3 regions of the Streptomyces sp. 840.1 genome follow, and region 2 is predicted to be linked to each of the others. Evidence: riboswitches for the same ligand, from Rfam matches in the RefSeq annotation. Region 2 holds a riboswitch; each other region holds the start of a gene.

Region 1 (10,511 bases), 3.8 Mb from region 2:
TCCTGCGGTACGTGCAACAGCCCGGCGACGACGCGTAGGGCCTGTCCGCCAGACAGGCCCTACGCGTCGTCGCCGGGCCGGGCCTACACGGGGCCGGCGATCACCGCGACCGGGGACTCCAGCGGCGTCCCCGAACCGTCGCGCCGGGGGTCGGGCTCGGGCAGCGTGGCGGGTGTGCCGTTCTTCTGCGCGGCGCGGGCGGGAACCGGGCCCGCCCAGGCGAACGTCAGCACGTCCTCGCCCTTGAGGAACCGCTGACAGCGCACCCCACCGGTGGCCCGGCCCTTGCGCGGGTACTGGTCGAACGGGGTGAACTTGCAGGTCAGCGCGGAGTCGTCGAGCGTGCCGTGCGAACCGGCGACGGTGAACACCATGGCGTCCGAGGCCGGATCCACCGCGGCGAAGGAGAGCACCTCCGCGCCGTCCGTGAGCTTCACGCCCGCCATCCCGCCGGCCGGACGTCCCTGCGGGCGCACCTGCGCCGCCGGATAGCGCAGCAGCTGGGCGTCCGAGGTGATGAAGACCAGGTCCTCCTCGCCGGTGCGCAGTTCCATCGCGCCGGCGATCCGGTCACCGTCCTTGAGGGCGATGACCTCCAGCTCGTCCTTGTTGGCCGGATAGTCGGGCACCACGCGCTTCACGACGCCCTGCACGGTGCCGATCGCCAGCCCCGGCGAGGACTCGTCGAGGGTGGTGAGGCAGACGACCTCCTCGTCCGCGTCCAGAGTCAGGAACTCCGCGACCATGGCCCCGCCCGAGAGGTTGGGCGCCGCGTGGGTGTCAGGCAGCTGCGGCAGATCGATCACCGCGAGCCGCAGCAGCCGTCCCGTCGACGTCACCACGCCGACATCGCCGCGTGCCGTGGCCGGCACGGCCGACACGATCACGTCGTGCTTGGCGCGCTTGGCACCCTCGTCGAAGACGATCGGCTCGCCGTTGGCCGTACGGGCCAGCAGACCGGTCGAGGACAGCAGCACCCGGCACGGGTCGTCCGCGACCTCCAGCGGCACCGCGGCGATCTGCGAACCGGCCGACTCCAGCAGCACCGTACGCCGGTCGGTGCCGAACTTCTTGGCGACCGCGGCCAGTTCCGTGGAGACCAGCTTGCGCAGCTCGGTGTCCGATTCGAGGATCGCGGTCAGCTCGTCGATCTCGGTGTTGAGCCGGTCCTGCTCGCTCTCCAGCTCGACCCGGTCGAACCGGGTGAGCCGGCGCAGCGGGGTGTCCAGGATGTACTGCGTCTGGACCTCGCTCAGCGAGAAGTGCTCGATGAGCCGGTCCTTGGCCTGCGCCGAGTTGTCGCTGGACCGGATGAGCCGGATGACCTCGTCGATGTCGATCAGCGCGACGAGGAGGCCCTCGACCAGGTGCAGCCGGTTGCGGCGCTTGGTCCGGCGGAACTCGCTGCGCCGGCGCACCACGTCGAAGCGGTGGTCGAGGTAGACCTCCAGAAGCTCCTTGAGGCCCAGGGTGAGCGGCTGTCCGTCGACCAGCGCCACGTTGTTGATGCCGAAGGACTCCTCCATCGGCGTCAGCTTGTAGAGCTGTTCCAGTACGGCCTCGGGCACGAAGCCGTTCTTGACCTCGATGACCAGGCGCAGTCCGTGCGCGCGGTCGGTGAGGTCCTTGACGTCCGCGATGCCCTGGAGCTTCTTCGCCGAGACCAGGTCCTTGATCTTGGCGATCACCTTCTCCGGACCGACGCTGAAGGGCAGTTCGGTGACGACCAGGCCCTTGCGGCGTGCCGTGACGTTCTCCACGGCGACGGTGGCGCGGATCTTGAACGAGCCGCGCCCCTTGGCGTAGGCGTCCTTGATGCCGCCGAGTCCCACGATCCGGCCACCGGTCGGCAGGTCGGGACCGGGGACGAACCGCATCAGGGTGTCCAGGTCCGCGCCCGGATGCTTGATCAGGTGGCGGGCGGCGGCGATGACCTCGCCCAGGTTGTGCGGCGGCATATTGGTCGCCATGCCGACGGCGATCCCGGTCGTGCCGTTGACCAGGAGGTTCGGATAGGCGGCCGGGAGGACCACCGGCTCCTGCTCCTGGCCGTCGTAATTCGACTGGAAAGCGACGGTCTCCTCGTCGATCGACTCCGTCATCAACGACGTCGCGTCGGCCATCCGGCACTCGGTGTACCGCATGGCGGCCGGCGGGTCGTCGTTGCCGAGCGAGCCGAAGTTCCCGTGCCCGTCGACGAGGGGGAGCCGCATGGAGAACGGCTGTGCCATCCGCACCAGCGCGTCGTAGATCGACGCGTCGCCGTGCGGGTGCAGCTTACCCATGACCTCGCCGACGACACGGGCGCACTTCACATAGCCGCGGTCCGGACGCAGGCCCATCTCGTTCATCTGGTACACGATGCGTCGGTGCACCGGCTTCAAGCCGTCACGGGCGTCCGGCAGGGCCCGTGAGTAGATCACCGAGTACGCGTACTCAAGGAAGGAGCCCTGCATTTCGTCGACGACGTCGATGTCGAGGATCTTCTCCTCGAAGTCGTCCGGCGGCGGGGTCTTCGTGCTGCGGCGGGCCATCGCGGCTGCGACTCCTTCACGGATTCAAGTTCGGGCAACCTCAGGTTCTGACGCGGACCATTGTGGACCGCCGCACTGACAACTCCGACCTCGACCCGTCCCAAAGGCGGTTCCCGACCCGTTCCGAGGAGGGTTCGGGGCCCGCCCCGAGGGGGCGGGGACCATCTTTTCCGATGACTTGCGCGGCACGGGAACTTCGCCAGGCGTCGGTGCGCTTGCTTACAGTGGCAGGTCTCGCATCACATCCAGTATCGCGATCGAAGGGACGTACATGCCCATGGGTCACACGGCCACAGCCCAGGCCGGCTCCGGCGGCTTGACAGCGACCGAGCACCGTCTGGCCAACGGCCTGCGCGTGGTGCTCTCCGAGGACCATCTGACCCCGGTCGCCGCGGTGTGCCTCTGGTACGACGTCGGCTCGCGCCACGAGGTCAAGGGACGCACCGGTCTGGCTCACCTCTTCGAGCACCTGATGTTCCAGGGCTCGGGCCAGGTCAAGGGGAACGGCCACTTCGAGCTGGTGCAGGGCGCCGGCGGCTCGCTCAACGGCACCACCAGCTTCGAGCGGACCAACTACTTCGAGACGATGCCCACGCACCAGCTGGAGCTGGCCCTGTGGCTCGAGGCCGACCGGATGGGCTCGCTGCTCGCCGCGCTCGACGAGGAGTCCATGGAGAACCAGCGCGACGTCGTCAAGAACGAGCGCCGCCAGCGCTACGACAACGTCCCGTACGGCACCGCCTTCGAGAAGCTGACCGCCCTCGCCTACCCGGAGGGCCACCCGTACCACCACACCCCGATCGGGTCGATGGCGGACCTGGACGCGGCGACCCTCGACGACGCGCGGGCCTTCTTCCGTACGAACTACGCGCCCAACAACGCGGTGCTCTCGGTCGTCGGTGACATCGACCCCGAGCAGACCCTCGCCTGGATCGAGAAGTACTTCGGCACCATTCCGTCGCACGACGGCAAGCAGCCGCCGCGGGACGGCACGCTGCCCGAGGTGATCGGCGGTGAGCTGCGCGAGGAGGTCCGCGAGGAGGTCCCGGCGCGTGCGCTGATGGCCGCCTACCGGCTCCCGCACGACGGCACCCGCGAGTGCGACGCGGCGGATCTCGCGCTGACCGTGCTGGGCGGCGGCGAGTCGTCCCGGCTGCACAACCGGCTGGTCCGCCGCGACCGGACGGCCGTCGCGGCCGGATTCGGGCTGCTGCGGCTGGCCGGCGCGCCCTCGCTCGGCTGGCTGGACGTCAAGACGTCCGGCGGCGTCGAGGTGGCGCGGATCGAGACCGCGGTCGACGAGGAGCTCGCCCGGTTCGCCGAGGAGGGCCCCTCGCCCGAGGAGATGGAGCGCGCCCAGGCACAGTTGGAGCGCGAGTGGCTGGACCGGCTCGGTACGGTCGCGGGCCGCGCCGACGAACTGTGCCGGTTCGCCGTGCTGTTCGGTGACCCGCAGCTCGCCCTGACCGCCGTGCACCGGGTGCTCGACGTCACCGCCGAGGAGGTCCGGGCGGCCGCCAGGGCCCAGCTGCGGCCCGACAACCGGGCGGTGCTGGTCTACGAGCCCGTCGAGTCTGCGGAGCCCGCAGAAGAGGCGGGGACGGACGCCGCCACCGACACCGACGCGCACGAAGGGGCGGACAAGTGAGCGACACTGCCGCGACTGGAGTTTCGATGGAGTACCACCCCCAGCCCGCCCCCGGGACGGCCAGGCCCTGGGCCTTCCCCGCCCCCGAGCGCGGCGCCCTGCCCAACGGGCTCACGGTGCTGCGCTGCCACCGCCCCGGCCAGCAGGTCGTCGCCGTCGAGGTCTTCCTGGAGGCCCCGCTCGACGCCGAGCCCGAGGGCCTGGACGGGGTTGCCACGATCATGTCGCGCGCCCTGTCCGAGGGCACCGACAAGCACAGCGCCGAGGAGTTCGCCGCCGAGCTGGAGCGGTGCGGAGCCACTCTGGACGCCCACGCCGACCACCCCGGCGTCCGGGTCTCCCTGGAGGTTCCCGCCTCCCGGCTCGCCAAGGCGCTCGGCCTGGTCGCCGAGGCCCTGCGGGCACCGGCCTTCGCGGACAGCGAGATCGAGCGGCTGGTGAACAACCGGCTCGACGAGATCCCGCACGAGCAGGCGAACCCCGCCCGGCGCGCGGCCAAGCAGCTCTCCAAGGAGCTCTTCCCGGCCACGGCCCGCATGTCGCGCCCGCGTCAGGGCACCGAGAAGACCGTCGAGCGGATCGACTCCGCGGCCGTGCGCGCCTTCTACGACGCCCACGTCCGCCCGTCCACCGCGACCGCGGTGGTCGTCGGTGACCTCACCGGCATCGACCTGGACGCCCTGCTCGCCGACACCCTGGGCGATTGGTCGGGCAACACCGCCGCGTCCCGGCCGGTCCCGCCGATCACCGCCGACGACACCGGCCGGGTGGTGATCGTGGACCGCCCCGGAGCGGTGCAGACCCAGCTGCTGATCGGGCGGATCGGCGCCGACCGGCACGACAGCGTCTGGCCGGCCCAGGTGCTCGGCACCTACTGCCTGGGCGGCACGCTGACCTCCCGGCTCGACCGGGTGCTGCGCGAGGAGAAGGGCTACACCTACGGCGTACGCGCCTTCGCCCAGGTGCTGCGCTCCTCGGCCCGGGACTCCGCCTCGGGGTCGACCGGCGCCGCGATGCTCGCCATCAGCGGCTCGGTGGACACGGAGTCCACCGGACCGGCGCTGGACGACCTGTGGAAGGTGCTGCGGACCCTGGCCGCCGAAGGCCTGACGGACGCCGAGCGCGAGACGGCCGTGCAGAACCTCGTGGGCGTGGCACCGCTGAAGTTCGAGACGGCCGCGTCCGTCGCGGCCACCCTCGCCGACCAGGTCGAGCAGCACCTCGCCGACGACTACCAGGCGCAGCTGTACGCGCGCCTCGCCGAGACCGGCACGGTCGAGGCGACGGCAGCCGTGGTCAACGCCTTCCCGGAGGACCGCCTCGTCACGGTCCTGGTCGGGGACGCCGCGCAGATCGAGGAGCCGGTCAGGGCTCTCGGCATCGGAGAGGTCTCGGTCGTCACCGGCTGAGCCGCCACCGCCCCCGACTGCGGGGCGGGAGCGGGGCCCTGGCGGGTCGTCTGCCGCCAGGGCCTTCCTTTTTGCCCGCTTTGGTGGAGAGGTTGCCTGTCTGCCCTGTGGGATGCGCTACAAAACCGCCTGTCCGTTTGGTGCGCGGAAGTGCCCCCGCTTAGCGTCGGCCCGGCTGTCCGTCACTCGTATGCCGCATCCGCGACGTACCGGGCAGTCATCGCCGAGTCCCCGTCAGGCGCGAGCCCGGGGAGCCGGGGACCCACACAGTCCCTGGGGTGAATCGGATGACCGTGCCTCCATGGGGCCGGGGATCCGTAGGAGACCTTCCTGCTCCGAACCCGTCAGCTAACCCGGTAGGCGAGAAGGAAGGAAAGGACCAGCCACTTCATGGCGTTCACCCGTGCCACGGGGAAGCACCGTGCCCCGAGCCGTATGACGTGCCGGGGCGCGAAGGCCGTCGGCATCGCGACCCTCGCCACCGCCGGTGTCATCGGCTCCCTGGCCTCCCCGGCCCTCGCCGCGGACACCGAGGCCCCTGCCGCAGGCGACACCGGCCTCTCCCAGATCATCGCCATCGAGGGCGGCCTGGCCGCCCGGATCGAGGCCCAGGCCGACGCGCAGCGGCACCAGGCCGCCGAGGCGAAGGCGGAAGCCGAGGCGAAGGCGAAGGCCAGGAAGAAGGCCGAAGCGAAGAAGAAGGCCGAGGCCGCCGCCAGGGCCGAGGAGGCCCGCGAGAGCCGGGCGCGCGCCGCCCGCTCCGCCGAGCGCGCCCGGCTGGGCACCTTCCGGCTGCCCGTCGCGGGCTCCTACGTGAGCACCGGCTACGAGTCCAGCGGATCCCTGTGGTCCTCCGGCAGCCACTCCGGCATCGACTTCCACGCCGCCTCCGGCACCCCCGTCGTCGCCGTCGGCGGCGGTACGGTCGTCGAGGCGGGCTGGGGCGGCGCGTACGGAAACAACATCGTGCTCCGGATGTCGGACGGCACGTACACCCAGTACGGCCACCTCTCCTCGATCGACGTCTCCGTCGGCCAGAGCGTCGACGTGGGACACCGGATCGGGCTCTCCGGCGCCACCGGCAACGCCACCGGGCCGCACCTCCACTTCGAGGCCCGCACCACCCCCTCGTACGGCTCCGACATGGACCCGGTCGCGTATCTGCGCGCCCACGGCGTCAGCGTCTGACCGGTACACCGCACCCCACCGAAGGCCCCGGCAGCGCGCCGGGGCCTTCGGCCGTACCCGGCCGCCGGACCGCCGCCGGCACCCGTTCCCGAACGTCTCCGGGGCCGGCAGATATTCATGAATTTCGGCCCGGCATCGGAAATGCGTCCGCATTGCAATAGAGTCACAGGGCAGGCGTCGATCGGCCGCGTTTCGCGGGGATTAAGGCGGAGGTTCGGACATGCGCATTCCGGCGCATTCGGTATGCACGGCAATCCGTGACGACATCGTCTCCGGTGTCTTCGAACGCGGCAGCCGGCTCACCGAGGAAGTGCTCGCACGCCGTTACGGGGTCTCTCGCGTCCCGGTGCGCGAAGCGCTGCGCACCCTGGAGTCCGAAGGCTTCGTGGTCACCCGCAGGCACGCCGGGGCCTGCGTCGCCGAGCCCGACGAGCAGGAGGCGGCGGACCTCCTGGAGGTCCGCATGCTCCTGGAGCCGCTCGGTGCGGCACGGGCCGCCCAGCGCCGCACCGACGCCCACCTCAAGGTCCTGCGCGGGCTGGTCAGATTGGGCCAGGAGCGGGCCCGCCGGGGCGAGGGCGAGGACCTGCGCTCACTGGGCGGCTGGTTCCACGAGACCCTCGCCCAGGCCTCCGGCAGCCCCGGCCTGATCGCGCTGCTCACCCAGCTCCGGCACAAGATCGCCTGGATGTACGCGGTCGAGCAGCCGGCCCGCCCCGCAGAGGCCTGGGCCGAGTACGGGGCCATCGTGGACGCCGTGGCGCGCGGCGACGCCGAACGGGCGAGGGCGCTCGCCGCCCAGCACGCCGAGCGGGCCACCGCCGCGCACCGGCTGCGCCGCCCCGGCCGGCCGGGCGCCGCCGCCGTACCCCCGGCCGCCCGGGTGAGGACTTCGCAACATGCCGTAAACACCCCCGGCGGCCGTCATTAACAATTACGCCGTATACAAGGAGCAGTTATTCGGCGGGGCATTCTTTCTGCTGCCCGTTTCGTCGAATATTCGCCGCCCTGCATTGTTCTCGGCGGTCTGCCCGATGGAAAGCTTTCCCGTGAAAACGAAAGAGCCGCGGCACCCGGTCGGGGGTGCCGCGGCTCTTTCGCGGGAAATCCTGGCGGTCGTGACCGCTGGGTCAGACGGTCTCCGGGAGCTCGTCGAGCCCCTCGGCGACCAGCTTGGACAGACGGTCCAGAGCGGCCTCGGCGTCGTCGGCGTCGGACGCGAGGATGATCTCCTCGCCGCCCTGGGCGCCGAGCCCGAGCACCGCGAGCATGGACGCGGCGTTCACCGGGTTGCCGTCGGCCTTGGCGATGGTCACGGGGACGCCGGAGGCCGTGGCGGCACGGACGAAGATGGATGCGGGGCGGGCGTGCAGGCCCTCGGCCCAACCGACGTTGACGCGGCGCTCAGCCATGGTTCTGCCCTTCACGAATCAATGGTTGTCTAGACCAGTCTCTCATGCAGTGCGCGATGCTACGGCCGACCCGCAGACCCTCCGCGGCCCGGTCCCGCCGGCGGCCGGCCACCCCCAGACTGCCCCGGCCCCGCCCCCCACGCGACCGCTGACGGAGCCGTAGGCTTTGCCCATGGAGCCCTCTGTGGAGCAGAGCCCGCATCACGCCTACCCCGGTCACTGGGAGGCCGACGTGGTGCTCCGCGACGGCGGCACCGCCCGGATCAGGCCGATCACCACGGACGACGCCGAACGGCTGGTCAGCTTCTACGAGCAGGTCTCCCCGGAGTCGAAGTACTACCGCTTCTTCGCGCCCTACCCCCGGCTCTCCGCCAAGGACGTCCACCGCTTCACCCATCACGACTACGTCGACCGGGTGGGACTCGCCGTCACGGTGGGCGGCGAGTTCATCGCCACCGTCCGCTACGACCGGATCGACGCCACGGGCCGGCCCGCCTCCGCCCCGGCCGACGAGGCCGAGGTCGCCTTCCTCGTCCAGGACGCGCACCAGGGCCGGGGCGTCGCCTCCACGCTGCTCGAACACATCGCGGCCGTCGCCCGCGAGCGCGGCATCAGGCGCTTCGCCGCCGAAGTGCTGCCCGCCAACAACAAGATGATCAAGGTGTTCCGGGACGCCGGGTACACCCAGCAGCGCAGCTTCGAGGACGGCTCCGTCCACCTCACCCTGGACCTCGAACCCACCGCCGAGTCGCTCGCCGTCCAGCGCGCCCGTGAACAGCGGGCCGAGGCGCGGTCCGTGCAGCGGCTGCTCGCCCCCGGCTCCGTCGCCGTCATCGGCGCCGGGCGCAACCCCGGCGGGGTCGGCCGCACGGTCCTGCGCAACCTCCTGGGCGCGGGCTACACCGGCCGCACCTACGCGGTGAACAGCGCCTACGCAGCCGATCAGGCCACCATCGACGGGGTACCCGCCCACCGCTCCCTCGGCGGGATCGGCGAACCGGTCGACCTCGCCGTCGTCGCCGTACCCGCCGAGCGGGTGCCCGAGGCCGTCGCGGACTGCGGGGAACACGGCGTCCAGGGGCTCGTCGTCCTGTCCGCCGGATACGCCGAGTGGGGCGCCGAGGGCCGCGAACGCCAGCGCGAACTGGTGCGCCAGGCCCGCTCGTACGGCATGCGCATCATCGGCCCGAACGCCTTCGGGGTCATCAACAACTCCGAGGCGGTCCGGCTGAACGCCTCGCTCGCCCCGGAACGGCCCGCGTCCGGGCGCATCGGCCTGTTCACCCAGTCCGGCGCGATCGGCATCGCGCTGCTCTCCGGGCTCTACCGGCGCGGAGCGGGACTCTCCACCTTCATCTCGGCCGGGAACCGCGCCGACATCTCCGGCAACGACTTCCTCCAGTACTGGTACGAGGACCCGGACACCGATGTCGCCCTGCTGTACCTCGAATCGCTCGGCAACCCCCGCAAGTTCACCCGCCTCGCCCGGCGTACCGCCGCCGTGAAGCCGGTGGTCGTGGTGAAGGGCGCCCGGCACAGCGGCTCCACCCCGCCGGGCCACGCCGTACCCATCAGCCGGATCCCGGACGCCACCGTCTCCGCGCTGATGCGGCAGGCGGGCGTGATCCGCGTCGACACGGTGACCGAGATGGTCGACGCGGGCCTGCTCCTCGCGGACCAGCCGCTCCCGGCGGGCGGCCGCGTCGCGATCCTCGGCAACTCCGAGTCCCTCGGGCTGCTCACGTACGACGCCTGCCTGGCCGAGGGGCTCCGCCCGCGTCCGCCGCGCGACCTCACCACCGCCGCCACCCCGCAGGACTTCCGGGACGCGCTGGCCGAGGCGCTGGCCGACGAGGGCTGCGACGCGGTGATCGTGACGGCGATCCCCTGGGTGGGCGAGGACGGCGAGGCCGAGCAGGGCGACGGCGAGGTGCTGGCCACCGCCCTGCACACGGCGGCCGCCGCGGGACCGGCCAAGCCGGTGGCCGTCGTCCACGTGGAGATCGGCGGCCTCGCGGAGGCCCTTGCCGCGGCCACCAGCACGGTGGCCCAGCAGCGCCCCGGCCAGGCGCCGCCCCCGGCCACGACACCGCTCACCACAGCGCCCCCGGCGGACCCCGCGCCGCCCGGCGGACCGGACACCGAGCCTGCGGCGACCGCCCCCGGGGGAGCCCGCGCCACCGGCCGGATCCCCGCGTACCCGGCCGCCGAACGCGCCGTCCGCGCGCTCTCGGAAGCCGTCAAGTACGCCCAGTGGCGACGCCAGGCGGCGGTCCCCGGCAAGGTGCCCGAGTTCCTCGACGACACCATCGACGAGCCG
Region 2 (10,511 bases):
TCAGCAGGGCGATCACCTTCGCGAAGAGCGTGTTGTGCGCACCGGAGAGGATCGACAGGCCGATCGCGTCGGCATCCTCCTGGATCGCGGTGTCCACGATCTGCTCGGGAGTCTGGTGGAGCCCCGTGTAGATGACCTCCATGCCGGCGTCGCGCAGTGCCCGCGCGATCACCTTGGCCCCTCGGTCATGGCCGTCGAGGCCCGGCTTGGCCACCACCACTCGGATCGGACCGGTCACACCCATCACTGCCTCCACACGCGTCTCCCGCCCCTGACAGGCCGGGGATGTGAACGAACGTTATCCACAGCATCCCGCAAGCCGCTGTTTCGCGGTGGGCGGGGAGGGGGAAATCACACATGGGACATGTTCACCGGGCGCCGTTTCCCGCAGCACGCGGCACACCTGCCGTGCGGGACCCGCCGCCGGGAGAGCCGCACGAGGTCGTCGTACCACCGCGCCGTCAGCCGCACGGCACGGTGGTACGGCTCACCGACCGCCCACCGGCCGCTCACCGCGGGTGATCCGGAAGGCACGGCGGTCGGCGACCCGGGACGGTCGCACGGCCGCCCGGACCTCCACACGGCTCCCCACGAGGGCATACGGGGCAGGAGCCGCCGCTCCCCGGGTGCCGGAGCAGGAGGTCGGCCGATGAAGGCCCTGCCCGTTCTTCCCCTACTGCTGCGCCGGCCGGGTCCGCGCAACGCCTGGCTGTCGTCCGCACTGCTGAGAGCGACCGCGCTGGAACTCGTGGTGCTCGCCGGACACGCACTGATCTACCCCACCGGCATCACCGGAGAACGGCGCACCACGCCACGCCCGGCGGCCGGCCCGGTCCCCGTACCGGTCGGGACCACCGCCCTGCCCAGCGCGAACACGGGAAACACCGGCAGCGGCGCGGGCGCCGGACACACGGACCGGCCGCCCGTCGTGCTCCTGCACGGCTTCATCGACAACCGCTCCGTGTTCGTCCTGCTGCGCCGCTCGCTGGCCCGGCACGGCTGGCGCCATCTGGAATCGCTCAACTACTCCCCGCTGACCTGCGACATCCGCACCGCCGCCGAGTTGCTCGGCCGCCACATCGAGGAGATCTGCGCCCGCACCGGACACCGCGAGGTCGACGTCGTAGGACACAGCCTGGGCGGCCTGATAGCGCGCTACTACGTACAGCGGCTGGGCGGTGACCGGCGCGTCCGCACCCTGGTCACCCTCGGCACGCCGCACGCCGGCACCGCCGTCGCCCCGCTGGCCAGCGCCCACCCGATCGTGCGACAGATGCGCGGCGGATCGGCCCCGATCGAGGAGCTCCGGCTGCCGGCGCCCGGCTGCCGCACCCGGTTCATCAGCTTCTGGAGCGAGCTGGACCAGGTCGTCGTCCCCGCCGAGGCGGCCTGCATCGAGCACCCCGACCTCGACGCGGTCAACGTGCGGGTCACCGGGATCGGCCATCTCGCGCTGCCCGTGCACCCGGCCGTGGCCGCCGGAATCCGCCAGGCGCTCGACGCGGACGAGCCCGGAATTAGAACGGGTTTCGAACATAGAGCCAAGGCTGTGTGAGTGGTCCGTCGAAAGACGGCCGATTGCCCGTTTCCGGAGCGCTCGCGGGCCGTGGAAGATTGTCGGTGTCGCATACCGCCGGGTACAGTCGCGGCCACTGCTTTCCCCGGGGTCCCCCACGGGCCCCGGACCAAGGTCCTGCTGCCGAGGCGAGAGAGAAGTTGGTGAACGACCAGCACCCCCACGCCGGGTATGTCGGATACGACAGCCACTCCACGGGCGGTTTCGACAACGACCCGCTCTTCGGCTCCCTCCCCAGCGGTTACGACGGTTCGTACGACACCACGACCGGTTACGCGGCCCCGTACGACAACGGCCAGACCGGTTACAGCGGCCAGTACGACACCACCCAGTGGGACACCGGCGCCCACCGGACCGCCGAGTACGACCACACCAGCGGTTACGCGGCCTACGCCCCCCACCCCCAGCAGTACCCCCCGTACGACGCGGCACCGCAGCGGTACGACACCACCGCCACCTGGGCGACGACCGACGGTCACGGCGCGAACATCCCGTCACAGGGCGGCGCCCCGGACGCATCGGGCCAGTGGGACACCTCCGGCTGGTACGCCGACGGCCAGTGGTCGACCACCGACACCGCGGGATACGACTCCGGCGCGTACGACGCCACCGCCTGGAACACCGGCGCCACGCCCGAGCACGCACAGCAGACGCCGCAGAATTTGACGGCATCGCACGAATCCGAACAGACCCGGCAGCATCCGTACGAGACACACGAGATGCACGAGGCGTACGGGACGGCCGAGGCGTACGGGACGTACCAGGCATACGAGGCGCCCGAGGCCTACGAACCCTCCCGGACCTCCGAGTTCAGCCTCCCGGAGCCGGACCTCGCCCAGGAGCAGGACCCCGAACCGGTCCACGAACCGGACACCGAAGGCCTCGCCGCCCCGTCCCCCGCCGACTCCCACCGCCCCGCAGGCCGCCAGGTCTCCCGCGGAGGCAGCCGCAGCCGCAGGCGTTCGCCCGCCAAGCGCTCCGCTCTCCTCACCGTCGCCGTTCCCTCCGCCTGCGTGATGAGCGTGGCGGGTATCGCCGCCGCCTCCGTGGGCGGCATGGGCGGCGGCGAGGAGACGAAGGACGACACCACCACGATGGCGGCCGCCGACCCCGGGGCGGTCAAGCCCGTCGCCGCCAACAACAAGCTGGACACCCAGCTCGCCAACCTCAGCGCCGACGCGGAGAACTTCGCGGACCGCGCCAGCCGCACCCAGGAGCGCATCGACCTGAAGGAGCGGCAGGCAGCCGAGAAGAAGAAGCGCGAGGAGGAGGCCGCCCGCAAGGAGGCCCTGCGCCCCAAGTACGTCATGCCGGTCAAGGATCACGGCCTCAGCGCGTACTTCGGCCAGGCCGGGGTCAACTGGATGTCCGTGCACACGGGCATCGACTTCCCCGTCCAGTACGGCACCCCGGTGATGGCGGCGACCGACGGCACCATCCGTACGCAGTTCAACACCGCCTACGGGAACATGGCCATCGTCACCATGGCCGACGGCACCGAGACCTGGTACTGCCACCTCAGCAGCACCCGGATCCGCTCGGGCCAGGTCAAGGCCGGTGACGTGATCGCGCACTCCGGGGACTCCGGCAACTCGACGGGCCCCCACATGCATTTCGAGGTGCGGCCCGGCGGCGGCGCGGCCGTCGACCCGCTGCCCTGGCTCCGCAGCCACGGCATCGACCCGACCTGACCTGCCCCCTCGTTCCGGCCCGGGGAGCCCCGGGCCGGAGCGCTACAGCTTCTGGACCGGGGCGTACCGCAGCAGCAGCTTCTTCGGCCGCTCGTCCCCGAAGTCGACCGTGGCCTTCGCCTGGTCCCCGATGCCCTCGACCGCCGTCACCGTGCCCAGACCGAACTGGTCGTGGGTGACCCGGTCGCCGACCACCAGCGTGATCGTGGGCCTGTCCGACGTCCGCCGTGTCGCGAAGCCCGAGGGCCCGGAGCGCGAACGGGACGCGGACAGCGACGAGGTGATGCCCGACGTCGGTCCCGCAGGGGCGCCCATGGGGCCCTTGCGCTTCCACTCCAGGTGCTGCTCCGGGATCTCCTCCAGGAACCGCGACGGCGGGTTGTAGGAGGGCTGGCCCCACGCGCTGCGCATCGAGGCCCGGGTCAGATAGAGCCGCTCGCGGGCGCGGGTGATGCCGACGTAGGCGAGCCGGCGCTCCTCCTCCAGCTCCTTGACCTGGCCCAGGGCCCGCATGTGCGGGAAGACGCCGTCCTCCATGCCGGTCAGGAAGACCACCGGGAATTCGAGGCCCTTCGCCGTGTGCAGGGTCATCAGCGTGACGACTCCGGAGCCGTCGGTGTCCTCGTCGGGGATCTGGTCGGAGTCGGCGACCAGCGCGACCCGCTCCAGGAACTCGGCGAGCGTCCCCGCCCCCTCCTCCTCGCCCCGGTCCTGCTCGAATTCGAGTGCGACGGAGGCGAGCTCCTGGAGGTTCTCGATCCGGGTCTCGTCCTGCGGGTCGGTGGAGGCCTGGAGCTCGGCCAGGTAGCCGGTCCGTTCCATGACGGCCTCCAGCACCACCGCGGGGCCCGCGCCCGACTCGACGATCGTGCGCAGCTCCTCCATCAGCGTGTTGAACCGCTTGACGGCGTTGGCGGAACGCGCGGCCATGCCGTACGCCTCGTCGACGCGGCGCAGCGCCTGCGGGAAGGTGATCTTCTCGCGCAGCGACAGGGCGTCGATCATCGCCTCGGCCCGGTCGCCGATGCCGCGCTTGGGCACGTTCAGGATGCGGCGCAGCGGGACCGTGTCCTCGGGGTTGGACAGCACCCGGAGGTAGGCCAGGACGTCCCGGACCTCCTTGCGCTCGTAGAAGCGCACACCGCCGACGACCTTGTAGGGCAGGCCGACCCGGATGAAGATCTCCTCGAAGACACGGGACTGCGCGTTCGTCCGGTAGAAGATCGCGACGTCACCGGCCTTGGCGTCGCCCGCGTCGGTCAGCCGGTCGATCTCGTCCGCGACGAACTGCGCCTCGTCGTGCTCGGTGTCCGCGACGTAGCCGGTGATCCGGGTCCCGGAACCGGCGTTGGTCCAGAGGTTCTTCGGGCGGCGGCTCTCGTTGCGCTCGATGACGGCGTTGGCCGCGGACAGGATCGTCTGGGTGGAGCGGTAGTTCTGCTCCAGCAGGATCGTGGTCGCGTCCGGGTAGTCCTCCTCGAACTGGAGGATGTTGCGGATCGTCGCGCCGCGGAAGGCGTAGATCGACTGGTCGGCGTCACCCACGACGCACAGCTCGCCGGGTGCGTCGGCGGCACCGGCCGGTCCGACCAGCTCCCGTACGAGCGTGTACTGGGCGTGGTTGGTGTCCTGGTACTCGTCGACCAGGACGTGCCGGAAGCGGCGGCGGTAGTGCTCGGCGACGTCGGGGAAGGCCTGGAGCAGGTGCACCGTCGTCATGATGATGTCGTCGAAGTCCAGCGCGTTGGCCTCGCGCAGCCGGGACTGGTACATCGCGTAGGCCTGGGCGAGGGTCTTCTCGAAACCGTCCGTCGCCTGGCCGGCGAAGGTCTCCTCGTCTATCAGCTCGTTCTTCAGGTTCGACACCTTCGCCGTGAACGACTTCGGCGGGAAGCGCTTCGGGTCGAGGTCGAGATCGCGGCAGACCAGGGCCATCAGCCGCTTGGAGTCCGCGGCGTCGTAGATCGAGAACGAGGAGGTGAAGCCGAGCTTCTTCGACTCGCGGCGCAGGATCCGTACGCACGCGCTGTGGAAGGTCATGACCCACATGGCGTTGGCGCGGGGGCCGACGAGCTGCTCGACGCGCTCCTTCATCTCGCCCGCGGCCTTGTTGGTGAAGGTGATCGCCAGGATCTGGCCGGGGTGCACGCCGCGCTCGGCCAGCAGGTGGGCGATGCGGTGGGTCAGCACCCGGGTCTTGCCGGAACCGGCCCCGGCGACGATGAGCAGCGGGGAGCCCGCGTGCACGACGGCGGCACACTGCTCGGTGTTCAGCCCGTCGAGCAGCGCGGCGGCATCGATGACCGGGCGGTGGGCGCCGTCCCGGTAGTACGCGTCGCGGGGCGGCGGGGGCCCGTCGAACACGCCTGAGAAGAGGTCCTCCGGCACCGCTTCGGGTGCGGAGTCCTCGGGGGGCGGCGGGGGCCCTTCCTCCGTGTGCTGGAGGCCGGCCAGGAAACTGTCGTCAAAGAGGCTGCTCATCGCTGTCCGAGTCTAGGCGGCCGCACTGACACCCCGGAGCCGCATGGGAAAACACACCGTCCGGGGCCACACACCGCGATGCCCGGTCCACCCTGCGTAGGGAACTCGCGCGCCGCGCCGGGCCGAACCTTACGGCTTCCATAAGGTCACGGAAACGTATCGGGCATATCGAACATCAACCTTCACAGCGGCACCATGAGTTGGCTAGCGTGCTCGTTCGGACGGCCCGTACCCCCAGAGGCGAACCACGCCGAGCGGGCGTCCACGCCGAATCCGGGCTGCCTCCAGGGGTCCGGAACCGGGGACCCACACGCAGCACCGGGGTGAATCGGTCCGAAACCCCCATAGGACCGTAGGGCAGCCTTCCGTTCCGCCCGAACCCGACAGCTAACCCGGTAGGCGGTCCACGGAAGGAGATGCCGGCCTTGGCATCGCATCGCAAACCGCGCCCCCGGGTGCGCAGCAGCGTCCCCGCCATCGGGTTCACGACGGCCGCACTCGCCTCGGTGACCCTGCTGTCCACACAGAGCGCGCTCGCGGCCCCGGCCCCGAAGCCCGGCATCGAGGACGTCCAGAAGAAGGTCGACGCCCTGTACCGGGAGGCGGGCACCGCCACCCAGCACTACGACGAGGCGAAAGAGGCGTCCGCCGAGCAGCGCACCAAGGTGGACACGCTGCTGGACGACATCGCCGAGCGCGCCGACAAGCTGAACGACGCCCGCCGCACCCTCGGCAACTACGCGGCCGCCCAGTACCGCGACGGGGCGCTCGCGCCGACCGCCACCTTCTTCCTGGCCAACGACCCGCAGTCGTTCTTCGACCAGACCCATCTCATGGACCGGATGGCCTCGAACCAGCAGCAGGCCGTCACGGACTTCCGTACGAAGCAGGCCGAGGCGTCGAAGAAGCGTGCCGAGGCGGTGACGAGCCTGGAGACGCTCACCGCGACGCAGACGAAGCTGCGCACCAGCAAGCAGAACGTGCAGACGAAGCTGACCGAGGCGCGCACGCTGCTGTCGAAGCTGACCGCCGAGGAGAAGGCGCGGCTGGCCGAGCTGGAGCAGAAGAAGAAGGCCGAGGCCAAGCGCAAGGCGGCGGAGCTGGCGAAGAAGCAGGCCGCCGCGAAGGCCGAGGCCGACCGCAAGGCCAAGGAGGCGGGAAGCGGCACCGGCTCGGACACCGGAACGGGCTCGGGCACGGGCACCGGCACCGGTTCGGGTTCGGGTTCGGGTTCGGGTTCGGGTTCGGACAGCAGCGCCTCGACGAAGGCCGAGAAGGTCCTCGCGTTCGCCAGGGCCCAGCTCGGCAAGCCCTACGTCTGGGGGGCGACCGGCCCGTCCTCGTACGACTGCTCGGGGCTGACCCAGGCGGCCTGGAAGGCTGCGGGCGTCACCATTCCGCGGACCACCTGGGACCAGGTGAACGTCGGCACCCGGATCGCCACGGACGATCTGCAGCCCGGGGACCTGGTCTTCTTCTACGACGACATCAGCCACGTCGGCATCTACAAGGGCGACGGCATGATGATCCACGCGCCGAAGCCGGGGGCCAACGTGCGCGAGGAGTCGATCTACTACATGCCGATCTACGGGAGCGTGCGCCCCGGCTAGGGTCTTCCGTCCGGATCAGGGCCTCTCGTTCGGATCAGGGTCCGCCGTCGGTTCGCCGTCGGCCCGGCGTCAGCTCGTCGTCGGCGGCGGCTCTCCCGTCCGTCGGGCGATCAGGACCTCGATTCCGTCCAGGATCCGGGTCAGGCCGAAGTCGACGTCGTCGTCGCCGATGTCGTCGTCGTATTCGTCGCGCGACATCATGGACGCCAGAATCGGATATCCGTGCTCGTGCAGGAGCGGGCGCAGGAACCGCGCCACGGCGGCGGACCGGACCGGGGCCGCGCTGCTGTCGCGCACATCACGGCGGGCACTGGCGATGCGCCGCGCGTAGCCGTCGAGCAGCAGCGCGCACCCCAGTGATTCGGCGGCGCTCAGACCGGCACCGGTGAGCGCCGCCAGCAGCACCTCCGTCCAGCGCAGCAGGTTCGGGGTCGCGGGCGCCCCCCGGGTGGGCAGGTCCGGCAGCCAGGGGTGGGTGTCGCACCGCTCGATCATCGCCCTGGTCCAGGTGGTGGCCGCGGCCCGCCACCGCTCCGTACCGGTCTCCAGCTCCGGCGCCGGGCCCCAGGCCGCCTCGGCGGCGAGCACCAGCAGTTCGTCCCGTGAGCTGACGTACCGGTAGACCGCGTTGGCGGTGAGCCCCACCCGCCTCGCGACGTTCGGCATGGACAGGGCCGCGAAGCCCTCCGCGTCGGCCAGCCCGACAGCCGCCTCGACGATTCCCTCGACGCTCTGCGAGGGCTTCCGGCCCAGCCGCCCCGTCTTCACGGGCAGCCCCCATGCCAGGGCGAGGCCGGGCGGCAGCCGATCGTCGTCACCCGCCGGCATCGAGCTCATCTCCATGTCCCGTCCACCATGCCCCTCCGCAATGTCCCCGTCCGCAGGGGCATTGACTTCGTGCGTGCCTCACACTTTATATTAGTGTGGACCCCACACGAACTGTTCGAGGAAGTGAACTGCTGTGAATCCTCTACGCCGGACCCCCTCGCCGGGGCAGCGCGGACCGCAGGTCGCGGTGCGGCCGCGCTTACGGGCCCTGCTGACCGTTCTGCTCTGCTCCGCCATGATCAGCGGCGCGGCCGGAAGCACGCAGGCCGCACATCGCGCCGGGAACGGCCGTGGCGGGCCCGCCACCGTGGTCAGGACGGACACCGGCTCGGTCGAGGGCCGCCTCGGCAGGGACACCCGGATGTTCCAGGGCATCCCCTACGCCGCCCCGCCGGTCGGCCGGCTGCGCTGGGCCTCACCCCGGCCGGCCGCGTCCTGGCCGGGCGTGCGGAGCGCGACCGAACCCGGCAGCCGGTGCGCACAGGCGGGCGGGCTCATCGACCGGCAGAGCCTCAGCGAGGACTGCCTCTATCTGAACGTCACCACACCGCTGCGCGGCAGCGCCCGCGCGCTGCCGGTGATGGTGTGGATCCACGGCAACGGCTACATCAACGGCGCCGGGAGCCTCTACGACGCACAGCGCCTGGCCCGTACGGGCAAGGTGATCGTGGTCAGCTTCAACTACCGGCTTGGCATCTTCGGATTCCTCGACCATCCCGCGCTCGACCACGGTGCGGCCAGGCACCTGTCGGGCAACTTCGGCCTGGAGGACCAGCAGGCCGCGCTGCGGTGGGTGAGGCGCAACGCGGCGGCGTTCGGCGGCGATCCGGCGAACGTCACGATCTTCGGCGAGTCCGCCGGCGGCACCAGCGTCTGCGCGCACCTCGCGGCGCCGGGGTCGGCGGGCCTCTTCCAGAAGGCGATCCTGCAGAGCGCCCAGTGCGCGGGACGCAAATGGTCACCGGGTCCGGCGACGTGGTTCCCGCTGCCACGCGCGGAGCGCGAGCGGCACGGGCTCGACGTGGCGGCCGAGGCCGGCTGCCCCGACCTGCGGACAGCGGCGACCTGCCTGCGCGGCACATCCGTGCCGGAACTCCTCAAGTGGTCCGACTACGGACTCGGGTCCGGGCCCTCGGTCGGCGGCGGCGTACTGCCCGTGAGCCCGGAACGGGCCTTCGCCACCGGCCGCTTCAACCGGGTGCCCGTCATCCAGGGAACGACCAGGGACGAACACCGTCTGTTCACCGCGGCCATCGAAGCGGTGACCGGCAGCACGACGACCGAGGCCGACTACCGGCAGCAGATCGGCGCACTCTTCAGCACGGGCGACGCGGCCCGCGTCCTGGCCCGCTACCCCACCGGCCGCTTCCACTCCCCCGGCGAGGCGCTGTCCACCGTCATCAGCGACTGGGCCTGGGGGTGCACGGTCCTCGACCGGGACCAGGCCCTGGACCGGTACGTGCCGACCTACGCCTACGAGTTCGGCGACGACGAGGCGCCTTGGTTCAGCTCGCTCAAGAAGCCCGGTTTCCCCACCGGGGCGTTCCACGGCAGCGAGCTGCAGTACCTCTTCGACGACGAGCAGCTCCCCGGTCCGGCCACAGCCGCTCAGCACCGGCTCGCCGACACGATGGTGCGCTACTGGGCCCGGTTCGCACACACCGGCGACCCGAACGGCGACGGGGCGGCACCCTGGCCCCGGTTCGGCACGGCGCGGCACGTCCAGCCGCTGCAACCGGGGAGGACGGAACCGGTCGACCTCGCCCAGGAACACCGGTGCGGCTTCTGGCAGGGCATCGGCAGCTGACGGCCCCTCGCGGCGGGAGGGCCCGGGGCCCGGAGCGCTCGGGCCCCGGGCGCGCGGGCCCGGAGTGCTCGGACCGGGTGTGCTCAGGCCGGGTGGACTCAGGCCGGGTGTGCTCAGGTCCAGATCGTGGCGATGAAGATGTTGACCATCGTCAGCCCGCCCACCGCCGCGAAGAGGCCCTTGTCGATCCTCTCCTCGTCCCGCTTGACGTAGACGAGCCCGAGGACGACGACGAGGATCAGCAGCTTGATGCCGATCTTGACGTTGTTCACGGGGTGGTCGTCGGCCTGGTCGAGCCCGACCAGGGCGATCCCGGTGACCAGCATGGTCAGCGCGCCGTGCAGCATCCCCGGCACGAACCGCGCCGTCCCCGCGCCCATCGCCTTCATCTGGGTGAGGAAACCCCCCAGCAGGGCGGCGATCCCGATGATGTGGAGGGCGACGAAGACATCGATGAGTACACGCATGGTTCCGCACCCTAGCCCTGGCCATATCAGGCATCGGCAGCCAGGTCAGGC
Region 3 (10,511 bases), 2.0 Mb from region 2:
AGGTAGTGCAGGTGCTCACGGGCCAGCCGCTTGATGTAGGCGTCGTCCTGGAGGCGCGCCTTCTCGTCGCGCAGCTCCTCGGTGCGTGCCTCGGCCTCCTGCGCGAGCCGCTCCTGATCCGCGATCTCGTCGCGCTGCGACACGTACTGCCGCATCGGGTACGCGAGGGCGACGATCAGGGAGCAGACGACCAGGGCCAGGAAGGCCGCCCGGCCGGTGAGGCGGGAGCGGCGGGCCTGGCGCTTGCTCTGGGAACGGTAGACGCGGGCTGCGGTCTGCTCACCGAGCAGCCTCAGCCGGGTCGCGGTGGAGAACCGGTCCCGGTCCTTCGCGGCCATGTCTCCGCCTCCCCATTACGCACGTCCGTCCCCGCACACGGTACGGGACCGAGTGCGGGGACGGACGGAGGCCGGGTCGCTGGACCCGGTCGGGCTTGTCAGCCCTTGAACCGCGGGAACGCCGAGCGGCCCGCGTACACCGCGGCGTCGTCGAGGATCTCCTCGATGCGCAGCAGCTGGTTGTACTTGGCGACACGGTCCGAGCGGGCCGGGGCGCCGGTCTTGATCTGGCCGCAGTTCACGGCGACCGCGAGGTCGGCGATGGTGACGTCCTCGGTCTCGCCGGAGCGGTGGGACATCATGCACTTGAAGCCGTTGCGCTGGGCCAGCTCGACGGCGTCCAGGGTCTCGGTCAGCGAACCGATCTGGTTGACCTTGACGAGCAGGGCGTTGGCCGAGCCCTCCTCGATGCCCCGGGCCAGGCGCTCCGGGTTGGTGACGAAGAGGTCGTCGCCGACGATCTGCACCTTGGCGCCGATCTTGTCGGTGATGACCTTCCAGCCGGCCCAGTCGTCCTCGTACAGCGGGTCCTCGATGGAGACCAGCGGGTACGCGGAGACGAGCTCCTCGTAGTACTCGGTCATCTCGGCGGCCGAGCGGGACTTGCCCTCGAACTCGTACGTGCCGTCCTTGTAGAACTCGGACGCGGCGACGTCGAGCGCGAGCGCGATGTCCTTGCCGGGGGCGTAACCGGCTTCCTTGATCGCCTCGACGATGAGGTCGAGCGCGGCGCGGTTGGACTCCAGGTTCGGCGCGAAGCCGCCCTCGTCACCGAGTCCGGTGGACAGGCCCTTGGTCTTCAGGACCTTCTTCAGGGTGTGGTAGACCTCGGCGCCCCAGCGCAGGGCCTCGGAGAAGGACTCCGCGCCGATCGGGGCGATCATGAACTCCTGGATGTCCACGTTGGAGTCGGCGTGCGACCCACCGTTGAGGATGTTCATCATCGGGACGGGCAGCAGGTGCGCGTTCGGGCCACCGAGGTAGCGGAACAGCGGCAGGTCCGAGGCCTCGGACGCGGCGTGGGCGACGGCGAGCGAGACGCCGAGGATGGCGTTGGCGCCGAGCGAGCCCTTGTTCTCGGTGGCGTCCAGGTCGAACATGGCCTGGTCGATCAGCCGCTGCTCGGTCGCGTCGTAGCCGACGAGCTCCGGGCCGATCTGCTCGATCACGGCGAGGACCGCCTTCTCGACGCCCTTCCCGTGGTAGCGGTTGGGGTCACCGTCGCGAAGCTCAATGGCCTCGAACGCACCGGTGGAGGCTCCGGACGGAACGGCAGCACGACCCGTGCTGCCGTCGTCGAGGCCAACCTCGACCTCGACCGTGGGGTTGCCCCGGGAGTCGAGGATTTCCCGGGCTACGACGACGTCGATGGACGGCACGAGGCATCTCCTTCTGGGATATGACGCTGGTTGTGCAGGGTCACTTTGGCCTTGCGACAAGAGCCTAACCGGCCCGGCCGTCTCAGTCGGCCGCCCGCCCGTCCCCTGGGACGAAAAAGGACCCAAGAGCGGTCATAGCGGGGCGAACAGCCAGAAATTTACTGACCAGTAACTACAACAGTTGAACAATCGGCCCGGAGATTCCCGGGCCGCCGAGCCCGCGGACCGGCGACCGACGGACCCCGGCCCGGCACGCGTGGAGGGGAAGACGCGGGCCGGGCCGGGCGATCGGCGAGGAGAGTGCCGAACTACTTCACCAGGTGCAGCTGCTGACCCGGGAAGATCATGTCGGCGTCCTTGACGATGTCCTTGTTCAGCTTGAACAGCTGCTCCCAGCCGCCCTTGACGTCGTGGTCGGCCGCGATCTTGCTCAGCGAGTCGCCGGTGACGACCTTGTACTCGCCGTCACCCTTCTTGACCTTCTCGCCGGTCGGGGTGGTCACGGTCTTCTTCTGCTCGGCCTTGGGGGCGGTCGAGCGCTCCGAGCGGTTGGTGGCCGGGGCCTCGGTGCGCTCGGCCTTCTTCGGCTCGGCCTGCTGGGCCGGGGCGGACTCCTGCTTGGGAGCGGACTCCTGCTTGGGGGCGGACTCCTGCTTGGGGGCGGCGGAGCCGGTGTCGACGCCCGGGTCCACACCGTCGTTGCTCAGGTTGCCGGCACCGGCGCAGGACCAGGCGCCCGGTCCCTGCATGTCGAGGAGCTTCTCGGCCACGGCGATCTGCTGGGACTTGCTGGCGAGGTCGGCGCGGGCCGCGTACTGCGTACCGCCGGCGGCGGCCCAGCTGGACTGCGAGAACTGCAGACCGCCGTAGTAGCCGTTGCCGGTGTTGATGGACCAGTTGCCGCCGGACTCGCACTGGGCGACCGCGTCCCACGTGGAGACGGAGGCGGCGGAGGCGCCGGTGGCACCCATCAGGGGCACGGCGATGGCGGCACCGGTCACACCGGCGAGGGTGGCGATACGGACGGCCTTGGACGGGCGGCGGTGCTTGTTGCCCTTGCTGTTAAGCAGCATCGAGACTTCTCCTCACCGACGCCTGCGAGGTGAGCTGTCGGGTTCGGGCCAAGTGAGTTGCCCGGTCGCGCGTCCTAGCGCACGACTTAACCCCAAGCCGGTCCTGATCCGTCCTGCGACGATCGGGCCCGGCACTTACCTGGGTCCCCCGCTCCTGCCTACGGCGCTTTACGCGTCTGTTCCCTTCGACCGACGGCAGGATTCGGCGTGACGGTCGACGGGGCCCGCGGTGCGAGCGGTTCTGACCGTAAACACACGCAACCCCTACATTCAAAGAAGGACATACCGGATAAACAGCCCTTCCTTGCATCGGATAAACGCCTGTTTGCGCAGGTCGGAACGGATGCGGAGGGAGCTCACGGACAAGACGCGCCAGTTCACGCAAAGAGACCCATGTCTCACTTAGTTCAAAGTGGGACATAGGCCTCTTAAGTACCCCGGATCCGAGGTGTTTTCAGCTGTTGATCAGACCGTTCCCACGGTCGTTTCCGCGACGGCTCCCAGGGCGGCCCTGACTGGGCCTCAGCCGGTCGCCCCCAGCCGCTTTCAGCCGGTCTTCACGCCGAGGTCGAGGTGCTGACCGGGCAGGATGAGGTCCGGGTCGGAGCCGACGGCCGCCTTGTTGGCCTCGTACAGCCCGGTCCAGCCGCCGGGCAGCTCCTGCGCGTCGGCGATCGCCCAGAGGTTGTCGCCGGGCCGGACGGTGTAGGTGCCGTCGGCGGCAGGCGCACCCTCGGCGCGCCCGGCACCCTCGCCGCGCGAGGCGTGCCGCCCCGAGTCCCGCCCGTCGCCGGTCCGCTCCGGGGCCGGGGCGCCGCGGTGCTTGCCGCCCGCCTCGGCGTCCGGGGAGGCCTCGTCCCGGCCGTCTGCGGGGCCGGTCGCGCCGGAGGAGCCGGAGGAGCCGGAAGCCGGAGGCGTGGCGTCCGGGGAGGCCGAGGCGTCCGGCTTGCGGTCCTTGCTGCCGGCCGGGTCGGCCGTGGTGTCGTCCGACGGGGCCTTCGTCCTGTCCTCGGCCGCGTCGTCCGACGGGTCGGCGCTCTTCGACGGGTCAGCACTCTTCGACGGGTCGGCACTCGCGGACGGGTCCGCGCTCTTTGACGGGTCGGCGGCCGGGGTGGCGGCCGGATCGACGCCCGGGTCGACGCCCGGCATGGATCCGTCCGCGGCGAGGCCGGAGAGGACGGCGCAGCTGGGCCACGCCTTCGGCCCCTGGTCGTCCAGCACCTTCTCCGCCACGGCGATCTGCTGCGAGCGGCTGGCGAGGTCCGCGCGCGGGGCGTACGCATCGCCGCCGTAGGACTTCCAGACCTCCTGCGAGAACTGCAGGCCGCCGTAGAAACCGTTGCCGAGGTCGGCACTCCACATGCCGCCGCTCTCGCACTCCGCGACCCGGTCCCAGGTCGAGGCGTCGGCGGCGTGCGCACCTGCCGCACCGAGCAGCGGGATGGCGATGGCCGATCCGGTCACGCCTGCGGCGACGATGATCGCGGGTGCCTGCCGAGGGCGACGGTGTCTGCCGTTCGCGGAGCCCATGGGAATGCCTTCCGTGTGACTGACAAGTGACTGGTGAGTCGAACGGTGAACCTAGCGGGACTCGAACGTGTGTCACAAGTCGATGCAGCGGAGATCACGCGAAAGTCACAATGTTGACAGAGTGTCACCTTCACCGGCGACGGCCCCGGGGGTGAACTCCACCGGGAGCGTGCGCAGTCCACGCATGATGAGCCCGCCACGCCAGCGCAAATCGGCAGCTTCCCCCGCAAGTCGCAGGTCCGGAAGGCGTTTCAACAGCGTGGCCAGCGCGGCCTGTCCCTCCAGCCGGGCGAGCGGTGCTCCCAGGCAGTAATGGATGCCGTGTCCGTAGCCGAGGTGCTGATTGTCACGCCGTGAGAGGTCGAGCGTGTCCGGGCCGTCGAAGCGCTCCGGGTCCCGGTCGGCGGCGGCGAGCACCACGAGCACGGGGTCGCCCGCGTCGACCCGCTGCCCGCCGATGGTCAGCGGCTCCGTGGCGTAGCGCCAGGTCGCGAGCTCCACCGGGCCGTCGAACCGCAGCAGTTCCTCGACCCCGGTGGCCAGCAGCCCCGTCTCCCCCTCGGCCAGGGACCGCTGGAGCCGCTCGCGCTGCTCCGGGTGACCCAGCAGGGTGTGTACGCCGTTGCCGATGAGGTTCACTGTCGTCTCAAAACCGGCAAACAGGATGATAAAGGCCATCGCGGCGGCCTCGTTCTCGGTCAGGTGCTCACCGTGGTCGCTCGCCCGGATGAGCCCCGAGATCAGGTCGTCCCCGGGGTTCTCGCGCTTGCGGTGGATGAGTTCGAGCAGATATCCGCGCATCTTCTTCACGGAGCGGGCCACCCCGCCGCGCGGGCCGCCGCCGTGGCGGATCATCATGCCCGCCCAGTCCCGGAAGTCGTCCTGGTCCTCGGGCGGGACGCCCAGCAGGTCGCAGATCGCGTAGATGGGGAGAGGGAAGGCGAACTCGTGGATGAGGTCCGCCTCCCCCTTCTCGGCGAAGGAGTCGATGAGGCGGTCCGTCAGCTCCTGCACGCGCGGCGCGAACTCCGCGATGCGCCGGGGCGTGAACGCCTTGGACACCAGACGCCGCAGCCGGGTGTGGTCGGGCGGGTCGATGTTCAGCAGATGCGTCATCAGCTCCGCCTTGCGCTCGCCCGGGATCCCCGTCTTCCCCTTGGCGTGCGCGGACTCGGCGTGGTGGGCCGGGTTCTTGGACAGCCGGGCGTCGGCGAGGGCCTGCCTGGCGTCCGCGTACCGCGTCACCAGCCAGGCCTCGACCCCGCTGGGCAGCGTGGTGCGGTGGACGGGGCTGTGCTCGCGCAGCCAGGCGTACGCGGGGTACGGGTCGGTGGCGAACTCCCACGTGAAGAGTTCGGGGGCGGGCGGCACGGCGTCGGCCGGGTGGGCGGGGCCGGTGTCGGCGGGGCTGTCGTTCACCCCCCGACGTTATCCGTTGCCCTCCGCCGTCCTGATGGCGTCCCGGTAGGCGCGGCCGGCGGCGCGCAGGGCGGCTTCCGGGTCGGTGCCGTCCTCCTGGGCGCGGACGGCCAGGGCGAGGAGGCGGTAGCCGATGTCGCCGGCCTCGCCCTCGGGGAGCGGCACGTCGAGTCCGGCGGTGGCGGCGCGGCCGGCCAGCTTCGCGGCGAGTGCCAGGGCGGGCTGGCCGAGGGGGACGCCGTCGGTGACGGACTCGCGCTGCTTCTCGATCGCCTTGGTCCGCAGCCAGTGTGCGTGGACGTCCTCCGGGGTCTCGGCGGTCTCGTCGCCGAAGACGTGCGGGTGGCGGTGGATCAGCTTCTCGACGAGGGTGGCGGCGACGTCGTCCACCGAGAACGGCTCCTGCTCGTCCTCCTCGGCGATGCGCGCGTGGAAGACGACCTGGAGCAGTACGTCGCCGAGCTCCTCGCGCAGCTCCTCGCGGTCGCCGTCCTCGATCGCCTCGACGAGCTCGTACGCCTCCTCGATGGCGTACTTGGCGAGGCCCTTGTGGGTCTTCTGCGAGGTCCAGGGGCACTCGATCCGGATCCGGTCCATGACCTGGACGAGATCGAGGAGGCGTGCGCCCGGCAGGTCGTAGGAACCGGGCAGCAGCTCCAGGTCCGGCATCTGCACCCGCCCCGAACCGGCCAGCCGTGCCAGCCCGTCGGTCAGCGGCTGGTTGCCCTCGCCGCCGGTGAGGACCACCACGGTCCGGCCCCCCGCGCAGGAGGCGACGAGCTCCTCGGCGTCGGGAACGGCCGGCTCGACGGTGATGCCCGCCTCGCGCAGGTACGGCAGCTGCGGCTGGCCGGGCTCCCCGCAGAGCACCCGGTCGGCGGCGTGCAGCGTCTGCCAGGCGGGCCAGGACAGCAGTCCGGGCGCGACGCGGTGGCTGGCGGTGAGCAGGACGATACGGCCGGGGTCTTCAGCGTTCACGCTGCGAATCTACCCGGCCGCGCGGCCGCTGTTACGCCCCGGCCTCCGCCGTGGTCGGCTCGGGCTTGGTCACCTGGTTGATCCAGGGGGCCTTGTAGTCGCCGAGCTGGATCTGCTTGTTGTCCCAGCTGCCGTAGCGCGGGTTGACGTCGACCGCGAGGGCCTTGGAGGCCTTCGTCAGGGTGTCGCCGAGTACCTTCGTGCCGGCCGGGGTCGACGGGTCCGCGCCGAGTGCCTGGGAGAGCTTGGTCAGCTGGATCTGCTCGCGCAGGAAGGCGTCGATCTGGCCGGGCGCGAGCCAGCGCTCCTGGAGCACCGCGGCCTGCAGCCCCTTCTCCCCCTTGTACTGGGCGACGGCCGACTGGCGCATCTGCTGGATCTCCGCGCGGCTGACGGTGACCCCGGCGTCCGCCGAGGCCCGGTCCAGGACCCGGTCCAGGATGATCCCGTGCAGCTTGGCGCGGACGAGCTGGCCGGACTGGTCGGTGGCCTGCACCGCCTGCGCGGAGTTGCCCTGCGCGTCGCGCACGTCCGCCACCTGGGCCTGCACGGTGGACACCGCGATCCGGTCGCCGCCCACGACGGCTGCAGCGCCGGGGTGGGCCTGGCTGCCGCAGGCGGAGAGGAGGGGCGCTGCGACGAGGGTCACGGCGGAGACGGTGAGCGCGGTGCGACGGCGGCGGTGCAAAGGAGCCTCCCGAGGAGATTGTGCGGCGATGCACAAAGCCTTGCGGTGATCGATGTTAGGCAGTGGAACGGGTCTGGGCCACTGATTCGACCAACGAGTCGGGAGGAGTTGGGGATGTGGGGTCCCGGGCCGGCCTGTCAGCGCACCGGTACGGGGGGTTTCGGTGGTGTGTCCGGTCGCAGCATGATCGTGCGCGAGACCACGAAGGTGATCGGGATGGCGGCCGCCGCCGCGACCAGCGGGGCGTAGCGGCTGCTGAAGCCGGCCAGGTCGACCAGCAGGTAGACGCCGCCGGTGGTGATGACGAAGTTGGCGGCGTTGGTGAGCGGGAAGAGCAGGAACTTCCGCCAGGTGGGTCTGGTCCGGTAGGTGAACCAGGAGTTGAGGAAGAACGAACCGGCCATGCTGAGCGCGAAGGCGACCGCGTGCGCGGCTATGTAGGGGAGCCGGGTGAGCAGGGCGAGGTAGCAGCCGTAGTACGTGCCGGTGTTCACGACGCCCACGAGGGCGAAGCGGACCAGCTGTCCTTTGACCGTCATCGGCGTACGAACTCCAGGGGTTCCGGTGCCGCTTCCGGGCGGCGGAGCCGGGTGTTGGTGTCCTGCACCAGGTAGTGCGGGCGGCGCTTCACCTCGTAGTAGATCCGGCCGACGTACTCCCCGACCACCCCGACCATCACCATCTGGACGCCGGCGAGTGCGGTGACGACGACGAGGAGGGTGACGTATCCGGGGGTGTCGACGCCCTTCACCAGGGCGACGCCGACGATCCAGCCGGAGTAGACGAGGGCGAGGGACAGCAGCAGCAGGCCGAGGTAGAGCGCGGCGCGCAGGGGCTTGTTGTTGAAGGAGAGGAGTCCGTCGAGCCCGTAGTTGAGGAGTTTCCCGAAGGTCCAGGCGGACCGGCCCTCTTCGCGGACGGCGTTCTCGTAGCTGAAGGTGGTGGTGGGGAAGCCGACCCAGGCGAAGAGTCCTTTGGAGAACCGGTTGTACTCGGTGAGTTCGAGTACGGCGTCGGCGGCCAGGCGGGAGAGCAGCCGGAAGTCTCCTACGCCGTCGACGAGTTCGACGTCGACGAGGCGGTTGATCAGCCAGTAGTAGGCGCGCGCGGTGAGCGTCCGGGTGACGCGGTCGCCCTTGCGGGTGCGCCGGGCGATGACCTGGTCGTAGCCGTGCGCGTGCTCTTCGAGCATGCGGCCGACGAGTTCCGGCGGGTGCTGGAGGTCGGCGTCCATGATGACGACGGCGTCGCCCTCGGCGTGCTGGAGGCCGGCCAGCATGGCGGCCTCCTTGCCGAAGTTGCGGCTGAAGGAGACGTAGCGGGCCCGTGGGTCGGCGGCGGCGAGCTGCCGCAGGATCGGCAGGGTCCGGTCCGCGCTCCCGTCGTCGACGTACACGAGCTGGAAGTCATGACCCAGCCGGGTCATCTCATCCGTCACGCGTTCATGGAAGCGTTCGAGTATCTCTTGCTCGTTGAAGCAAGGCACCACCAGCGAGATCAGCACGAATGTACATCAGCCGGTCAATATGTCGGGAGCGGATGCCGGGTGTGGCCGGTGGGCGACCATTGGGTGAACTGGCCCGTGACCGCCGGGGTTCAGCCGCCGCGGACCTGCAGCTGGCGTGCCAGCTGGCGGCGGAGTTCGACGGGCAGCGGGTGGTGCGGCCCGTATCTGTGCTCGGTGTCGTACAGCAGTGACCGCAGCCCGGCGATGGCCGCGGTGTGGTCGCCGAGGGCGAGCAGGAGCTGGCCGATGCGGTGGCGGATCTCGAAGGAGCGGGCCGGGTCGTCGCCGGTGGCGTACCGGTTCTCGTAGTACGGGAGGACGGCGCGGTACTCCGCGAGCGCGGCGGCGGGCTCGCCCAGTTGCTCCAGGCACTGTGCGGTGTCCTGGCGGAACTGGAGGGTCTGCGGGTCGGCCGGTCCGGCCTCGGCCGCGCGGTCGTCGGCGAGCCGGCGCAGCTCGGGCAGGGCGCGGCGGTACTGGCCGTCGTCCATGAGCGTGGCGGCGTACTGCTTGCGCAGGATGCGGACGACGGGGGAGCTCTCGCCGTGCTGTTCGGCGGCGGCGGGCAGGATGCCGCCGAGGAGGTCGACGGCGTGGGTGATCCGGCCTTCGCCGAGCAGCTTCTTGACCTCGTCGACGGCGGCGGCGACATCGGGCCGGGCGGGCAGTGCGGGCACCGGTGCGGGCCGGGCGGCGGGCGGGGTGGTCACGCGGTCGGGCCACGGGGCGTGGGGGCGCAGGAAGGGGCGGGTCGGGTCGAGCGGTCCGCCGGGCAGTCCGGCACCTCGGGCGGGGAGCAGGGGGGCGAGGCTCTCGTAGACCTCCTGGGCGCCGGAGGGGCGGTGCTGCGGGTCCTTGGCGAGCAGCCGCAGTACGAGCGCCTCGAGCGCCTCGGGGATGTCGCCCCGGATCTGCCGGACGGGCACGGGTGCCTCGTAGAGGTGGCGGTGCAGTACGCCGAGCGCGGTGGAGCCGGCGAACGGGACGTCTCCGCTGAGGAGTTCGTGCAGCAGGATGCCGAGTGCGTACAGGTCGGTGTACGGGCCGACGGCGCCGCCCATGGCCTGCTCGGGGGCCATGTAGGCGGGTGAGCCGATGGGTGTGCCGGTGTGGGTGAGGCGGGTGGTGTCGGTGTCCAGGACGGAGGCGACTCCGAGGTCCAGGACGAGGACGGTGCCTTCGGGGCGCACCATCACGTTGCGGGGCTTCAGGTCGCGGTGGACGATCGGCACCGCGTGGACGGCGCTCAGGACGGCGCAGAGCTGGGCGGCGACGGCGACGGACCACTGCCAGGGGTACGGGGTGTGCTCGGTGAGGTGGTCGGCGAGGTCGGCGCCCTCGACGTACTGCATGACGAGGAAGAGTTCGTCGCCGTCGCTGCCCGCGTCGTGGACGGTGACCAGGCCGGGGTGGTCGACCTGGGCGGTGACGCGGCACTCGCGGACGAAGCGGCGCCGCAGTTCGCCTGCCGCGTCGCTGCCCATGGGGCCGGTGACCTTGTCGGGGCGCACCAGCTTGACCGCGACGCGGCGGTCCAGGCGCTGGTCGTAGGCCGTCCAGACCTGGCCCATGCCGCCCTGGCCGAGGATCGTGGCC

What was found. Region 2 has a riboswitch for cyclic di-AMP ahead of EDD93_RS05500 (NlpC/P60 family protein). Riboswitches for the same ligand answer to the same signal wherever they lie in the genome.
Positions count from the first base shown of each region.
Region 1: linked by a shared signal. The riboswitch ahead of EDD93_RS23115 (M23 family metallopeptidase) and the one ahead of EDD93_RS05500 (NlpC/P60 family protein) in region 2 are both predicted to bind cyclic di-AMP.
Region 3: linked by a shared signal. The riboswitch ahead of EDD93_RS14885 (transglycosylase family protein) and the one ahead of EDD93_RS05500 (NlpC/P60 family protein) in region 2 are both predicted to bind cyclic di-AMP.

Region 1 is NZ_RJUU01000001.1:5,065,464-5,075,974, forward strand. It holds gene EDD93_RS23095 (GTP-binding protein) at 1-38, shown strand, start outside; gene EDD93_RS23100 (DNA topoisomerase (ATP-hydrolyzing) subunit A) at 84-2,534, opposite strand; gene EDD93_RS23105 (pitrilysin family protein) at 2,806-4,182, shown strand; gene EDD93_RS23110 (pitrilysin family protein) at 4,209-5,591, shown strand; cyclic di-AMP (ydaO/yuaA leader) riboswitch at 5,803-5,969, shown strand; gene EDD93_RS23115 (M23 family metallopeptidase) at 5,982-6,779, shown strand; gene EDD93_RS23120 (GntR family transcriptional regulator) at 7,000-7,710, shown strand; gene EDD93_RS23125 (HPr family phosphocarrier protein) at 7,910-8,191, opposite strand; gene EDD93_RS23130 (bifunctional GNAT family N-acetyltransferase/acetate--CoA ligase family protein) at 8,364-10,511, shown strand, end outside.
Region 2 is NZ_RJUU01000001.1:1,217,429-1,227,939, forward strand. It holds gene EDD93_RS05480 (cobalamin B12-binding domain-containing protein) at 1-244, opposite strand, end outside; gene EDD93_RS05485 (triacylglycerol lipase) at 650-1,555, shown strand; gene EDD93_RS05490 (M23 family metallopeptidase) at 1,720-3,267, shown strand; gene pcrA (DNA helicase PcrA) at 3,310-5,748, opposite strand; cyclic di-AMP (ydaO/yuaA leader) riboswitch at 6,004-6,166, shown strand; gene EDD93_RS05500 (NlpC/P60 family protein) at 6,165-7,358, shown strand; gene EDD93_RS05505 (TetR/AcrR family transcriptional regulator) at 7,428-8,201, opposite strand; gene EDD93_RS05510 (carboxylesterase/lipase family protein) at 8,320-9,993, shown strand; gene EDD93_RS05515 (hypothetical protein) at 10,107-10,460, opposite strand.
Region 3 is NZ_RJUU01000001.1:3,245,823-3,256,333, reverse strand. It holds gene EDD93_RS14895 (septum formation initiator family protein) at 1-338, opposite strand, end outside; gene eno (phosphopyruvate hydratase) at 437-1,717, opposite strand; gene EDD93_RS14885 (transglycosylase family protein) at 2,026-2,790, opposite strand; cyclic di-AMP (ydaO/yuaA leader) riboswitch at 2,795-2,966, opposite strand; gene EDD93_RS14880 (transglycosylase family protein) at 3,337-4,323, opposite strand; gene EDD93_RS14875 (cytochrome P450) at 4,429-5,742, opposite strand; gene EDD93_RS14870 (nucleoside triphosphate pyrophosphohydrolase) at 5,752-6,720, opposite strand; gene EDD93_RS14865 (SurA N-terminal domain-containing protein) at 6,752-7,408, opposite strand; gene EDD93_RS14860 (GtrA family protein) at 7,546-7,947, opposite strand; gene EDD93_RS14855 (glycosyltransferase family 2 protein) at 7,944-8,912, opposite strand; gene EDD93_RS14850 (serine/threonine-protein kinase) at 9,005-10,511, opposite strand, start outside.